DNA from 2 places in the Sinomonas terricola genome. Region 1 is predicted to be linked to the other one. Evidence: predicted binding sites of a transcription regulator. Region 1 holds the regulator's gene; the other holds the start of a gene.

What was found. Region 1 encodes LexA, which represses DNA repair genes until DNA is damaged. Its sites were predicted from a motif close to TCGAACANNTGTTCGA; they were not measured.
Region 2: ruvA (Holliday junction branch migration protein RuvA) is a predicted target of LexA. The motif match lies at 4,836-4,851, and genes of this name have one in related genera.

The regions. Positions count from the first base shown of each region.
Region 1 covers NZ_JAYGGQ010000004.1:72,900-80,433, forward strand. Annotated here, with positions in the region: gene priA (bifunctional 1-(5-phosphoribosyl)-5-((5-phosphoribosylamino)methylideneamino)imidazole-4-carboxamide isomerase/phosphoribosylanthranilate isomerase PriA) at 1-227, opposite strand, end outside; gene SPF06_RS07355 (hypothetical protein) at 268-423, opposite strand; gene hisH (imidazole glycerol phosphate synthase subunit HisH) at 424-1,149, opposite strand; gene hisB (imidazoleglycerol-phosphate dehydratase HisB) at 1,170-1,802, opposite strand; gene SPF06_RS07370 (histidinol-phosphate transaminase) at 1,892-3,049, opposite strand; gene SPF06_RS07375 (LysM peptidoglycan-binding domain-containing protein) at 3,088-3,507, opposite strand; gene lexA (transcriptional repressor LexA) at 3,711-4,418, shown strand; gene SPF06_RS07385 (ATP-dependent DNA helicase) at 4,402-6,471, opposite strand; gene hflX (GTPase HflX) at 6,464-7,534, opposite strand, start outside.
Region 2 covers NZ_JAYGGQ010000008.1:91,797-99,330, forward strand. Annotated here, with positions in the region: gene secF (protein translocase subunit SecF) at 1-640, opposite strand, end outside; gene secD (protein translocase subunit SecD) at 640-2,418, opposite strand; gene yajC (preprotein translocase subunit YajC) at 2,492-2,914, opposite strand; gene ruvB (Holliday junction branch migration DNA helicase RuvB) at 3,079-4,173, opposite strand; gene ruvA (Holliday junction branch migration protein RuvA) at 4,166-4,813, opposite strand; gene ruvC (crossover junction endodeoxyribonuclease RuvC) at 5,069-5,668, opposite strand; gene SPF06_RS11690 (YebC/PmpR family DNA-binding transcriptional regulator) at 5,677-6,432, opposite strand; gene pdxT (pyridoxal 5'-phosphate synthase glutaminase subunit PdxT) at 6,435-7,076, opposite strand; gene asnB (asparagine synthase (glutamine-hydrolyzing)) at 7,273-7,534, shown strand, end outside.

The DNA.
Region 1 (7,534 bases):
ACGACGTCGGCGAGCAGCTCGCGATTGCTGCCGCGCCCGAACGCCGCGTCGAGATCCACGAGATGCACCCACTCGGCTCCCGCGTCCTGCCATGCGAGCGCGGCCTCGAGCGGCGCACCATAGCTCGTCTCGCTCCCGGCCTCGCCCTGGACGAGGCGGACGGCCTGGCCGTCGGCAACGTCGACGGCGGGCAGCAGCTCGAGGATGGGCTCCCCAACGGTTGTCATGGAACTCCTTATGGCAGTCGTGTCAGTGGAAAGGCGAGGGTCAGGCCGAGAACGTGAACAGGTAGGCCGCGACGAGCGCGGCGGCCGCGAGGACGCCGAACGAGATCCAGGTCCAGTTCGGAAGCCCCTGCTTGCGGAACGAGACGACGCCGCCCGCGAGCAGGCCGGCGAGGCCGAAGAGGAGTACCGACCACATTCAGCTGGACTTGTCGATCGATGCGGCTTTCGGCTTGAGGGACGCCACCCAGTTCTTGAGCAGCCGGGCGCCGGCATCTCCCGACTTCTCCGGGTGGAACTGCGTCGCGCACAGCGGACCGTTCTCGACCGCCGCGATGAACGGCGCGCCGTGCTCGGACCACGTGACGAGAGGTGCCGTCATGCGGGGCTGGCTCACGTCGAACTCCCACGTCTGCACGCCGTACGAGTGGACGAAGTAGAACCGCTCGTCTTCGACGCCCGCGAACAGCTTCGAGCCCTCCGCGGCCTTGACGGTATTCCAGCCCATGTGCGGCACGACCGGAGCCGGCAGAAGCTCGACCGTCCCGGGCCATTCGCCGAGGCCCTCGCTCTCGACCCCGTGCTCGACGCCGCGCTCGAACATCACCTGGAGCCCCACGCAGATCGCGAGCACGGGCCTGCCCCCGGCCACCCGCCGCCCGATGATCCGGAGGCCGTCGACGGCCTTGAGCTCATCCATGACCGTCGCGAATGCGCCGACGCCGGGCACGACGAGACCGTCCGCGTTGAGGGCGTCCTCGGGCTTCGCGCTGAGCGTCACGGCAGCGCCTGCCCGCTCGAGTGCCCGAACGGCGGAGCGCACGTTGCCGGACCCGTAGTCGAGGACGACGACGGTGGGCCGGCCCGCTGGATCGGCGCCAGGACCGCCGAGGTTGCGTGCGTCGACCGCGACGCCATCGCGCAGTTCAGGCGTCCCCGCCTCGCTCACAGGGCACCCTTCGTCGAGGGGATCGCGTCGCCGATGCGCGGGTCCGGCTCGACGGCTGCCCGCAGCGCACGGGCGAACGCCTTGAACTGCGCCTCGACAATGTGGTGCGGATCGCGCCCGGCGAGAACCGTCATGTGGAGGCAGATCCCCGCGTGCAGGGTGATCGCCTCGAAGACATGCCGCGTCAGGGAGCCCGTGAAGTGGCCGCCGATGAGGTGGTACTCCTGCCCGGCGGGCTCGCCCGAGTGGACGAGGTAGGGGCGGCCGGAGACGTCCACCACGGCGTTCGCGAGCGCTTCGTCGAGCGGGATCGTGGCCTCGCCGAAGCGGCGGATGCCCGCCTTCGTGCCGAGAGCCTGCTTGAGCACCTCGCCGAACGTGATCGCGATGTCCTCGACAGTGTGGTGCACATCGATGTGCGTATCCCCCGTGGCCTTCACCGTGACGTCGATGAGCGAGTGCTTTGCGAGCGCCGTGAGCATGTGGTCGTAGAACGGCACGCTGCTCGAGATGTCGGACCGGCCCGTGCCGTCGAGATTGATCTCGACGACCACCGAGGACTCGGAGGTCGTGCGCTCCATCCGCGCCGTGCGCGAGAGGCGCTGCGCGGTCTGCAGCTCGATGCTCATGGATATATGCCCTTCATTCGAGGCGATCGCTGGGGATGAACCCATTCTAGGTCGGCGTTCTCGGGGTCGGAGTTCGCGGTGGCCGCTGCCTAGGACTCGACGGCGAGAAGCTCCTCGAGCCGCGTGAGGAACGCGCTCGTCTCGAGTTCGGTGCCCGCCGTGACGCGGAGGCTTCCCGGAATCCCGACGTCCCGCACGAGGATCCCGGCGTCGAGGAGTCCGCGCCAGATGCGCCGGGGGTCGCGGAGGCCAGTGAAGAACACGAAGTTCGAATCCGAGGCGGCGGGCTTGAGGCCCAGCCGCGAGAGCTCCTTGACGATCCTGTCCCGCTGGTGCTTGATCTCCTCAACCTCGGACATGAGCGACGCACGGTGCCGAAGCGCGGCGAGCGCCGTGGCCTGCGTCACGGCGGAAAGGTGATAAGGAAGGCGCACGAGGCGCAGCGCGTCGATGACTTCAGGCGCTGCCGCAAGATATCCAAGGCGGGCGCCAGCCAGGGCGAAGGCCTTGCTCATCGTGCGCGTCACGACAAGGCGCGGGCGGCCCGGAAGCAGTGTCAGAGCGCTCTCCGTGCCGAGCTGGGCGAATTCCGCGTACGCCTCGTCGACGATCACGATCGCCTGGCTCGCCTCTCCCGCCTCATAGACGGCGTCGACAACGTCGAGGCCGAGCGCGGTGCCGGTCGGATTGTTCGGGGAGCAGAGGAAGACGAGGTTGGGGGCAAGCTCGCGCACCTGGCGGGCAGCAGACTCGGCATCGAGCGCGTAGTCATCTGCTCGCATGCCCTTGAGATAGGCGGTTCCAGTTCCCGCGGCGAGGAGCGGATACATCGAGTACGTGGGGGGGAATCCGAGGGCGCTGCGGCCCGGTCCGCCGAACGCCTGGAGGAGCTGCTGGAGTACCTCGTTGGAACCGTTGGCGGCCCACAGCTGCTCCGCCGACAGCCCGTGCCCCAGATACTCGGCGAGCGCCTCGCGCAGTTCGGTGAATTCGCGGTCCGGGTAGCGGTTGAGCCCCGCAACGGCCTCGCGCACCGCTTCAGCGATCGCGTCCTGGACGTCCGCCGGAACCCCATACGTGTTCTCGTTGACGTTGAGCATGATCGGCACGTCGAGCTGCGGGGCTCCGTAAGGGTGCTGTCCGCGCAGATCATCACGGAGGGGAAGTCGCGCGAGGCGTTCCTCCGGGGTGAGAACCTCCGGCCGTGCGAGGCCGGACGCTGGTTGCTGGACAGTCTGCTCGTTCACCGGTCCAGCCTACGCCCGCGGCGAGCAGCACCCTGAATTCATGACTTGGGAACCATGAGCTGCTGGCCCGGCTGCACGCGCGTCGAATCGAGCCCATTGAGGTCGACAATCTCGCTGATGACCACGCGGGGATCCCGATCCGGAGCATATTGCGATGCGACGGACCAGAGGGACTGCCCCTGCTGCACGGTCACCTGCACGGCATCGAGATGCGCCGGCGCAGCATCCCCCGCACGCGCCGGGGACCAGAGTGCCGCGAGGCCCACCAGAAGGAACACCGAGGCGATGAACACCGGCATGGCGATAAGCACGAACCGGCCCCGCCGTGTGAGGCGCAGCCTCGGAGGCGCGGACATCCGCGGAGCAGGCTCCTCAAACGCGCCTGCCCGTTCCCCGAGCAGGGCGTCGAGCAGGCTCACGGACTCTCCTCCGAGCGGTGTTGCGAATGCGTGTGCCACGGTTCTTCCTCCTGAGCAATTCGTTCGAATGTGTCTTCGAATCACCTAGGGACCTTTTTAGCACCTCTCGACGAATCGTGTCCAGACGCGATAGAACACATGTTTGAAAGGAGCCGCTTCGTCCCCTACGGTGGGATCAGGATGCTGAAGGGGTCCGACAAAATAAGCGGGCCGCACACGCAGGCATAGAGAAGGAGCACGGCATGGCAGGAGCGACTCGCGCGGCCAAGGGGCTGACGGTGCGCCAGCGGAAGATCCTCGAGACCATCCAGCGCTCCGTCCAGACGAAGGGCTATCCGCCGTCGATGCGCGAGATCGGCGACACGGTGGGGCTCGCAAGCCTTTCGAGCGTGACGCACCAGCTCGCGCAGCTCGAGAAGCTCGGCTACCTCCGGCGCGACCCCAAGCGTCCGCGGGCCATGGAGGTCCTCATGCCGCTGAGCCTCGACGAGGGTCCGCTCACCATCGAGACGGAGCAGAGCTCCCCCGTGCTCGGCGTCGGCGGCATCAGCGTCGATGAGATGGCGAGCGCGGCAGACACGGCGATGGTGCCGCTCGTGGGGCGCATCGCGGCGGGCGGTCCCATCCTTGCCGACCAAGTCGTCGAGGATGTCATGCCCCTCCCTCGGCAGCTCGTGGGCTATGGCGAGCTCTTCATGCTCAAGGTCAAGGGCGATTCGATGATCGACGCCGCGATCTGCGACGGCGACTGGGTCGTCGTGAGGCGCCAGAACAACGCCGAGAACGGGGACATCGTCGCGGCGCTCCTCGACGACGAGGCGACAGTCAAGACGTTCAGGCAGCGCGACGGCCACACGTGGCTCCTGCCGCAGAACACGCGCTACGAGCCGATCCTCGGCGACCACGCGACCATCATGGGCCGCGTGGTCTCCGTCATGCGCTCGGTTTAGGCTCGGGCCCCGCCGCGGCCAGCCGCTCGAGCGCCTGGAGGATGACGCCCCGATCGGTGGTCCCCCACAGCGGCGGAAGCGCCGAACGCAGGAAGGCGCCGTAGCGTTCGGTCGCGAGGCGTGAGTCCAGCACGGCGACGACGCCGCGATCCTGGGTCGAGCGGATGAGGCGACCGGCCCCCTGAGCCAGCCGCACCGCAGCGTGGGACGCCGAGACGCTCATGAAGCCATTGCCGCCCGCCTGCGCGACGGCTCGAGAACGGGCCGTCATCATGGGGTCGTCCGGCCGCGGGAACGGGATGCGGTCGATCACGACGAGCCTGCATGAATGCCCGGGAACGTCGACGCCTTGCCAGAGGGACATCGTGCCGAAGAGGCACGTATCCGGCTCGTCGGCAAACTGACGCACGAGGGCGCTCATCGAGGACTCGCCCTGGCACAGGATCTCGAGATCGAGCCTCGAGCGAAGCTCGTCGGCAGCTTCTTCTGCCGCGCGCCGCGACGAGAAGAGGCACAGCGCGCCGCCTGACGACGCCCGGATGAGGGCCTCGAGCTCGTCGATCGCCTCGCGCGCGAGGCCCCGGCCGGGCTTCGGGAGATGCCTCGCGACGTAGAGCATGCCCTGTTTGGGGTAGTCGAACGGCGACCCGACGTCGACCCCCGTCCAGCTCGGCGCGCCGTTCCCGAGCAGCCCCAGGCCGCCGGCCACGGGCTCGAAGGCTGCGCCGATCGCGAGCGTCGCGGAGGTGAGGACCACCGTGTGGTCGGCGAAGAGGCCGTCCCGGAGCTTGCCGCCGACGTTGAGCGGCGCGACGCTCAACGTCGCGGGCGCGTCGTCGGCCGGTGCCGAGTAGCCCGTCGAGGGATCGAAAGTCGCCGTGCGCGAGACCCACACCACCTCGCCGTTCGACTCGGCATCAAGCAGGCGTTCGCTGCATTCGAGGATCGCGAGGAGACGGGACCGTGCGACCTGCCGCCCGCCGTCGGCCGCGCCTTGGCCATCGCCCGCCTTGGCGTCGGAAAGCGCGGCGCGGCACGCGTCTCGGAGGAGCCCGATGCCCTGCGCAAGCTCCTCGGTGAGCCCCCGGCCGAGGAGCCCCGTAGGCACCGCCGAGAGCGCGAGTTCAAGCTGAGCGGCCGCCGACTGGAGCGCCTCGACCGAGATCCCGCAGTTCCGGCGCGCACTCGCCGCGCCAGCAGTGACCATCGAAACGGAGAGCTGGGCACTCACCGCCCCGGTCACGCGGTCCTGAAGCTCGTGCGCCTCGTCGACCACGACGACGTCGTACTCCGGGAGCACGCTGAGCCCCTCGAACGCGTTGATTGCGAGCATCGCGTGATTCGTCACCACGATGTCCGCCTCGGCGCCGCGCTGTCGTGCGAGTTCGCTGAAGCACTCGGCCGCGAGCGGGCACTTCTGGGCGCCGAGGCATTCGAGCGCGGTGACGGACACCTGCCGCCACGCGCGGTCCGACACCCCGGGCACAAGGTCGTCGCGATCGCCGGTCTCCGTCTCCTCGGCCCACTCGCGGAGGCGCTTGACCTCGCGGCCGAGCTGGGTCGCGGGCCCCGAACCGCCGGGCGTGGCGGCCAAGTGGGCGACGGCGGTGTCCTCCCCGAGCGCGAAGAGCGCCCCGTCGGAACCGTCTTCGCTCGGGAAGCCGCCCGAGAGCTTGTGCTTGCACAGATAGTTCGAGCGGCCCTTGACGAGGGCGACGTCGACCGGGTGATCCAGTTCGGGTGCGACCGCATCGAGCAGCCGGGGGAGGTCGCGGCCCACGATCTGGGCTTGGAGCGCGAGCGTCGCGGTGGCGACAACGGCCGGGCGGCCGCTCTCCTGGGCATGCGCGATGAGCGGGACGAGATACGCGAGGGACTTGCCCGTCCCCGTTCCTGCCTGCACGAGGAGGTGGGTGCCCTCCTCGATAGCACGGGCCACCTGGCGCGTCATCTCGTGCTGGCCCTCGCGCTGCTGCCCGCCCATCGCGGCCACCGCAACGTCGAGGAGCCTGACTGCGGCCTCCTCGGCATCCTCGCTCACTGCGTCACCCATCGACCGCGAACGGCTCCAGTTCCGCAACGAACTCGTCGCGCACGACGACGTGGGCCAGCGTCCCCTCCGCCGTGTGCTCGAGCGATCGGATTTCCGAGCTGCTCTCGTGCAGTCGGCTCAGGAGGTCGCCCCGGCTGTACGGGATGAGGAGCGTGAGCGCGACGTGCGGCCTCGGGATCGATTTGCTGATCAGCTCCCGGAGGGCGTCGATTCCGAGGCCCGTGCGGGCCGAGACGACGACGTGCCGCGGTTCGCGCTGCCGCAGCCGTTCGAGGACGAACGGATCGGCCGAGTCCGCCTTGTTGAGCACGATGATCTCGGGGATCTTCCGCGCGTCGACCTCGGCGAGCACCTCGCGCACGGCCGCGATCTGCCCCTCCGGATCCGGATGCGACGCGTCGACGACGTGCAGCACGAGGTCCGAGTCGGCAACCTCCTCGAGCGTCGAGCGGAAGGCCTCGACAAGCTGGGTAGGGAGCGAGCGGACGAAGCCCACCGTGTCCGCAAGCGTGTACGGGAGCCCGTCCGGCGTCTCCGCGCGCCGCACGGTGGGATCGAGGGTCGCGAAGAGCGCGTTCTGGACCAGCACGCCAGCGTCCGTGAGGCGGTTGAGCAGCGAGGACTTCCCGGCGTTCGTGTAGCCCGTGATCGCGACCGAGGGCACCTCGTTGCGCCGGCGGTTGGCCCGTTTCGTCTCGCGCGCCGGCTTCATCCCGGCGATCTCGCGGCGCAGCTTGGCCATCCGCGTGCGGATGCGCCGCCGGTCGAGTTCGATCTTCGTCTCACCGGGACCGCGAGAACCGATGCCGCCGCCCGCCGCACCCACGCGGCCACCGGCCTGTCGGGACATCGACTCGCCCCAGCCGCGCAGGCGCGGGAGCAGATACTCGAGCTGCGCGAGCTCGACCTGGGCCTTGCCCTCTCGGCTCTTCGCATGCTGGGCGAAGATGTCGAGGATGAGCGCCGTGCGGTCGATGACCTTGACCTTGACGATGTCCTCAAGCCCACGCCGCTGGGACGGCGAGAGCTCCGAGTCCACGATCACGGTGTCGGCCCCCGTGGC
Region 2 (7,534 bases), on a different contig from region 1:
TGTCATACAGCGAATAGCTCAGGATCGTGAGGAAGCCGATGATCGCCGACGGCGTGATCTCGAAGTCGCTGATCGCGTACACGCCCTCAGTCACGAAGATCGTGACGATCATGCCCGTGAGGGCAGAGAGCGACATCTTCCACGTTCGGAAGTAGAGCGCCATAAGGACGGCCGCGAGGCCGACGAACACGACGAAGCCGATGAGCGCCTGATTGGTCACGTCAGCGCCCCACGTCGGGCCGATGAAGGTCGAGGTCACGTCGTTGGGCGTCACGCCGTACGCGGCCGCGAGCTTCTCCTTGACCTGGAGTGTCTGCGTATCAGAGAGCTGGTCGGTCTGGACCTGCATCGTGCTTCCGGCGACGTTCGTGACGCGCGGCGTGCTCGCAGGAACGATCGAGTGCACGGCGTTCTGGCCGATCACGGTGTCGTTGGACTTCGCCTGCGAGACCGTGAACTGGGAGCCGCCGCGGAAGTCGATGCCGAGGTTGAAGCCTCCCCTCAGAACCGGAACCACGATGGCGATGAGGACGGCGATCCCGGCAATGAGGAACCAGAGCCTCTTCTTGCCCACGAAGTCGTAGGAACGCTTGCCGGAGTAGAGCTCATTGCCGAAGCGGGCGAGGGCGGTCGTCGACATCAGTTCTCCTTCTGCGAACGCTCGGCCCGCTGACCGGACTTCGTGGCACCTGCGAGGTCTGTCTGCTCGGCCTCTGCAGCGCGGCGCTCTGCGATCGTCATGCGGCGTCCCGCCTCGCGTGCGGCCGCGGTGTTCTTCGGCTTGAGGGAGCCGCGCGCGGCCTCGGACGCCTCGCGGAGGCGGCCAGCGCCGCGGTAGAGCGGGACGGCGCCGAGCTGGACGGGATCGAGTCCCGAGAAGCGGTGGCCCTCGCCGAAGAACTTCGTGCGCGCGATGAGCTGAAGCGTCGGGTGGGTGAACATGAACACGATGATGAGGTCCGCGATGGCTGTCAGGCCGAGCGTGAAGGCGAAGCCGCGGACGTTGCCGACGGCCACGAAGTAGAGCACAACGGAGGCCAGGAGGTTGACGGCCTTCGAGGCGAGCACCGTGCGCTTGGCACGCCGCCACCCGTTCTCCACGGCCGAGACGAGGCCACGTCCCTCGCGCAGTTCGTCGCGGATGCGCTCGAAGTACACGATGAATGAGTCCGCGGTCTGGCCGATGGCCACGATGAGGCCCGCGACGCCCGCGAGCGAGAGGCGGTAGTTCTGAGTCCATCCGAGGATCGTGATGGACAGGTACGTCATGAGGCCCGCCACGACGAGCGACGCGATCGTGACGAAGCCGAGCGCGCGGTACTGGAACAGCGAGTACACGACGACGAGGAGCAGGCCGATGATGCCCGCGAGGAGGCCCATTTGGAGCTGCTGCGTGCCAAGCGTCGCTGAGACCTGTTCTTCGCTCTGGATGTCGAAGCTGATCGGCAGCGCGCCGAAGCGCAGCTGGTCCGAAAGCGTGCGCGCAGTCGTCTGCGTGAAGCTGCCCGTGATCTGCGGGCGGCCGTCGGTGATGACGGCCAGGGCCCGCGGCGCCGAGAGCACCTTGTCGTCGAGAACGATCGCGAACTGCGCCCGCGCGTCGTTGCCGTTCTCGCCGCCGGCCTGGACGTAGAAGCCGTTGAGCCGCTGCGTGACGTCCTTGAAGATCTTGGTGCCGTCACCGTTGAACTGGATGTTGACGGCCCACTGGTTCGTCACGGCGCCCTGCTGGCCTTGGACGAGCTGGTAGGTCGACCCGGAGATGTCCGTGCCCGGAATCTCGACGGGACCCAGGATGTACTTCACCGCCGGGGTGCCGTTGGCCGCGGGCTGGCACGTGACGAGCGGCTTCTTCGGGTCAGAGCGCTGCGTCGTCTCGGCCTGAGGCTGCGTGCAGTCGAGAGCCTCGAACTGCTTGTAGACGTCAGCCGTGACCCAGTTCGTGTCGCTCGCATTCGCCGGAGCGGCCGTCGGCTTCGGCAGCTGGTCGTCGGGGACGAGCTTGTCCTTCGCGACGGCCGCCGGATCCCCCGCCGCGAGCACCGGGCGGAAGTTCATGTCCGCCGACGCCTGGATGAGCTGGCGCGTTTCGGCCGACGGGACGCCGGGAAGGCTCACGACGACGTTGCGGCTCGACTGGGTGCTGATCTCCGCCTCGGAAACGCCGGATCCGTCGACGCGCTGGCGAATGATCTCGACCGCCTGGTTGAGCTGGTCCTGCGTCACCGCCCCGCCCCCCGTGACCTTCGGCGCAAGGATCATCTGGGTTCCGCCCTCGAGGTCGAGCGCGAGCTTGGGCGCCCACGACGCCTGGGCTGCGAGGACTCCGCCGCCAAGCGTGGCGACGAGCGCGGCGAACAGGGCGGTGAGCCAGACGAGGGTCCTGAGTCCCGGCCGCTTCATGCGGGATCGAGCCATGGGTTCCTTACTCCTGATGGGACGGCCTTGCGCGCGAGCGAGCCGTGCGCGGGGCGGGCATGGGGGTGGGGAGCTACTTGCCTTCGCCGTTGAGGCGCTTGAGGGTCTCCTCAGGGGTCTCGCCCGGACGAGCCTCGGCGTTCGTCGGGGAGGACTCGCCCGACGGCATGTTCGGCTGCACGTCGGCTGCCGGCTCGTCTTCGACGGTCGCCTCGGAAGCGGCCTCGACCGGCGTCTCGACGACCTTCGAGATGGCCTGCTTGTGGACCGTCGCCGTCGCCCCCGGGGAAAGCTCGAGAACAACCTTGTTCTCGTTTTCGTCGACGGACACGATGCGCCCGAAGAGCCCGAAGCTCGTCATGACCTCGACACCGGGGACGAACTTCGAACGCATCTCGGCCTGCTGGGCCTGGGTCTTCTTGTTCCGCCGGAACATCGTGAAGATGAAGAACGCAAAGACGACGAGCAGGAGGATGGTTATCGGATCGAAGGGCATGGTGAATCCAATCTCTTGGGATGGCGCGCTACTGGGGACACGCGCCAGACCCGGATCGTTCCGGGCACGGCATGTCGGCCCGCCGGAGGCAGGTTCTCCCCTTCAGTCTACGGGCAACGAGACACAAGAGTTCCCGACGGCGCGCCCCGTGGGTGGCGGGGCGTTCACCGCCATTCGGCGAGGACGTCGTCGTCGCCCGCCTCGTCCGCGGGAGCAGACCCCGGCCCGAAGAGCGTCGAGCTGTAGGCGAACGGAGCATCGGGCGGCACCGGCAAGCCCAGATGCTCGTACGCGGCGGGCGTCACGATGCGCCCGCGCGGAGTACGGCCCATGAGGCCCTCGCGCACGAGATATGGCTCCGCCACGGTCTCGACCGTCTCGGGCTCCTCGCCCACAGCGATCGCCAGGGTCGAGAGGCCCACGGGCCCCCCGCCGAACTTCGTGGCAAGCGCCGTGAGGACGGCCCGGTCGAGCCGGTCGAGACCCCGCGCGTCGACCTCGTACATATCGAGCGCGGCGGCCGCGGCCCGCGCGTCGATGCGCTCGATCCGGTGCACGAGGGCCCAGTCGCGCACCCGCCGGAGCAGGCGGTTGGCGATGCGCGGAGTGCCGCGCGATCGCCCCGCGACCTCGGTGAAGCCCGCTGACGTCACGCGGAGGTCGAGGAGCCCCGCCGAACGGCGCAGCACGAGCTCGAGCTCTTCGACCGAGTAGAACTCGAGATGGCCCGTGAAGCCGAAGCGGTCGCGAAGCGGACCCGGCAGGAGACCCGCGCGCGTCGTCGCCCCGACCAGCGTGAACGGCGGGAGATCGAGCGGGATCGCCGTCGCGCCCGCGCCCTTGCCCACCACGATGTCGACCCGGAAATCCTCCATCGCCATGTAGAGCATTTCCTCGGCAGGCCGCGACATGCGGTGAATCTCGTCGAGGAAGAGGACTTCGCCTTCGGACAGCGAGGAGAGGATCGCGGCGAGATCGCCCGCATGCTGAATCGCCGGCCCCGAAGAGATCCTGAGCGGAGCGTTCATCTCCGCCGCGATGATCATCGCAAGAGTGGTCTTGCCGAGCCCCGGCGGGCCCGAGAGGAGCACATGGTCCGCGCTGCGCCCCCGCAGGCGCGAGGCCTCGAGCACGAGCGAGAGCTGGCGCCGGACGCGCTGCTGCCCCACGAAGTCGTCGAGGTGCTTGGGCCGGAGCGCGGCCTCGATAGCCCTCTCCTCCGGCTCCTCGCCCGTCGAGACGAGCGACGGCTCAGCCACGCGATCCCGCCTTCACGGGGGTCCGCGGCCCTTGGCCGAGCCAGCGCAGCGTCGCACGCAGGATCTCCGGGACGTTCCCCGCGTCCGACAAGTCGGGCCGGTCCTCGAGGGCGCGCCCGATGCTCGACTCTGCATCCTTCTCCGACCAGCCGAGGGAAGTCATGGCCTCGATCACCTGCGGCTTCCACGCCGCTTCCGCGGGAACGGCGGACGACGGCGCGAGGCCCCCCGGCGTGCCCAGCGGCACGAGCTTGCCCTTGAGCTCAAGGACGAGGCGCGCGCCGACCTTCGGCCCGATCCCCGGAACCTTCGTGAACGCCTTGGCGTCCTCGGAATGGGCCGCGACGCGCACCGCCTCAGGGCTGTGGACTGCCAAGACGGCCAGGGCCAGCCGCGGCCCGACACCCGCGACGCCGAGCAGGACCTCGAACACCTCGCGCTCGTCGACCGACGCGAAGCCGTACAGCGTGAGGGAGTCCTCGCGCACCACCATGAGCGTGTGCACCGTGCCGACCTCGCCGGTGCGGAGACCGCCCAGCGTCTGTGGCGTCGCGGCGAAGGACATGCCAACGCCGCCCACATCGATCACCGCCGACGAGAGCCCAACATGCGCCACCACGCCGCGGAGGAAACTGATCATCGCGGAGCGCTCCTTCTGCCGTCCGAACACATCTACGAATAACTTAGCGTGCACGGCCGACAGAACGCCTCAGCGCTTACGGCGCGCCCTGGACTCCGCTGCTGGCCATTCTTCCGCACGCTCGGGCTGGCTCAGCGCTTATGGCGCGCCCTGGACTCCGCTGCTGGCCATTCTTCCGCACGCTCGGGCTGGCTCAGCGCTTACGGCGCGCCTTCGACTCCGCTGCTGGCCATTCTTCCGCACGCTCGGGCTGGCTCAGCGCTTACGGCGCGCCTTCGACTCCGCTTCCACCCACACCCGCTGGGCCTCCGTCATCGCCGAGGCGCTCGTCGTCGTCCGTCCCACGGCGGACGGCGAGCCGGGTGCCGCGCCACGCCACGCGTGGGCGAGGGCGAGCGCGAGCGCGTCCGCGGCGTCGGCCGGTCGCGGCGAGGCGTCGAGGCGCAGAATCTTGGTGACCATGCGGGTCACCGCGTCCTTGTCGGCGCGTCCGCTCCCCGTCACGGCCGCCTTGACCTCCGACGGCGTGTGAAGTGCGACCGGGATGCCGCGCCGGGCAGCGGCCGCGATCACGACGCCCGAGGCCTGCGCAACGCCCATGACCGTGCTCACGTTCAATTGCGAGAAGACGCGCTCGACGGCGACGACCTCAGGCTCGTAGCGGTCGAGCCACTCGTCGATCGCCGTCGCGATGACGAGGAGGCGCGCGTCGAGCGGCTGGTCCGCCGACGTGCCGACGACCCCGACGCCCACAAGCGACGCCCGGCGATCCTTCGCCACGTCGACGACGCCCAGGCCGCACCGGGTGAGGCCCGGGTCGACGCCGAGCACGCGGAGGCTGGCGGAGGCGGTCACGGCGCGGGTCACTCGGCCTCGAGGGCCGCCATGACCTCCTCGCTCATGTCCGCGTTCGTGTAGACGTTCTGGACGTCGTCGAGATCCTCGAGCGCGTCCACGAGGCGCACGAACTTGCGGGCGCCGTCGGCGTCGAGCTCGACCTCCATGGACGGCACGAACTCGGCCTCGTCGGTGTCGTACTCGATCCCCGCGTCCTTGAGCGCGTCGCGGAGGCCCTGGAGGTCGTTCGGCTCCGAGTAGACCACCCAGTTCTCGCCCGCGTCCTTGACCTCTTCGGCGCCGGCTTCAAGGACGGCCATGAGGACGTCGTCCTCCGAGAGCCCGTTCTTGGGCAGGCTCACGACGCCCTTGCGCGTGAAGAGGTAGCTCACGGACCCCTGGTCTGCCATCGACCCGCCGTTGCGCGTCACGGCGAGGCGCACGTCCGCGGCCGCGCGATTGCGGTTCTCGGTGAGGCACTCGATGAGGAGCGCCGAGCCCTGGGGACCGCGGGCCTCATACATGATCTCGGTGTACTCGATGGCCTCGCCGGTGAGGCCGGCGCCGCGCTTGATCGCGCGGTCGATGTTGTCATTCGGGACCGAGTTCTTCTTGGCCTTCGAGACGGCAAGGTCGAGGGCGGGGTTGCCGGACAGGTCAGGCCCGCCGAGGCGCGCCGCGACCTCGATCGTCTTGATGTACTTGGCGAACGCCTTGGCGCGCTTGGCGTCGATGACCGCCTTCTTGTGCTTCGTGGTAGCCCATTTGGAGTGGCCGGACATGCCTACGCTTCTCCCTTGATCATGCGGATGAAAAGTTCATGGACTCGCCGCTCGCCTGTCACTTCCGGGTGGAAGGATGTCGCGAGCAGGTTTCCCGAACGGACTGCGACAATTCTAGACTGGCCGCCCAGCGTCGCCGTGTGGGACGCGTGCTGGGGGTCGACCTCTGCGAGCACTTCGACGGACTCCCCCACGCGCTCGACCCACGGGCCGCGGATGAAGACAGCATGCACGGGCCCGCCCGACTGGTCGATGTCCTTGAAGTCGAGATCGGTCTCGAAGGATTCACGCTGGCGTCCGAACGCATTGCGCCGCACTGTGATGTCGAGGCCCCCGAACGACTCCTGCGGCCGCCCCGCGAGGTCCTCAGTGGGATCCGCGATCTCGTCGGCGAGAAGGATCATGCCCGCGCACGAACCGTAGACCGGGAACCCTTCCGCGATCTTGCGCCTGAGCGGCTCGGACACGCCGAAAGCGCGCGCGAGCTTGTCGATCGCCGTCGACTCGCCGCCCGGGATGACGAGCCCGTCGAGGCCCTCGAGTTCCTCGGGCCGCCGCACTTTCACAGCCTCCGCGCCGAGGGATTCGAGCGCGGCGACGTGCTCTCGCACGTCCCCCTGGAGGGCGAGCACGCCGACGCGCAGCGCGGGCGGCTCGGACCGAGGGGCGGGCGGGAGGGACGAAGTCCGATCGGCGCGGGAATTCACCCATCCAGTCTAGTCGGGGCCAAGAGGCCACATGCGAACGCCCGCTCACGTCCCAGGCGCGCCCCCGGGCGTGGAGGCCGCACCGGTAGCATGGACGCCGGACCGTGTTCGACGACAGATTGAGGATTGCCCGATGTGCGGTATCGCCGGCTACTACGGTTTCGGTCAGGATCGGGCGCTGCTCGAGACGATGAACAGCTGCATCCAGCACCGAGGCCCGGACGGCGAGGGCTACTACCTTTCTGAGTCCACCAGTGCAGATTCCAACTCCGTGGGGTCCGTGGGCCTCGCCCACCGGCGCCTCGCGATCGTGGACCGCGCCCATGGCCAGGAGCCCATGGTCAGCGCCGACGGCCAGACGATCCTCATCTACAACGGAGAGGTCTACAACTACA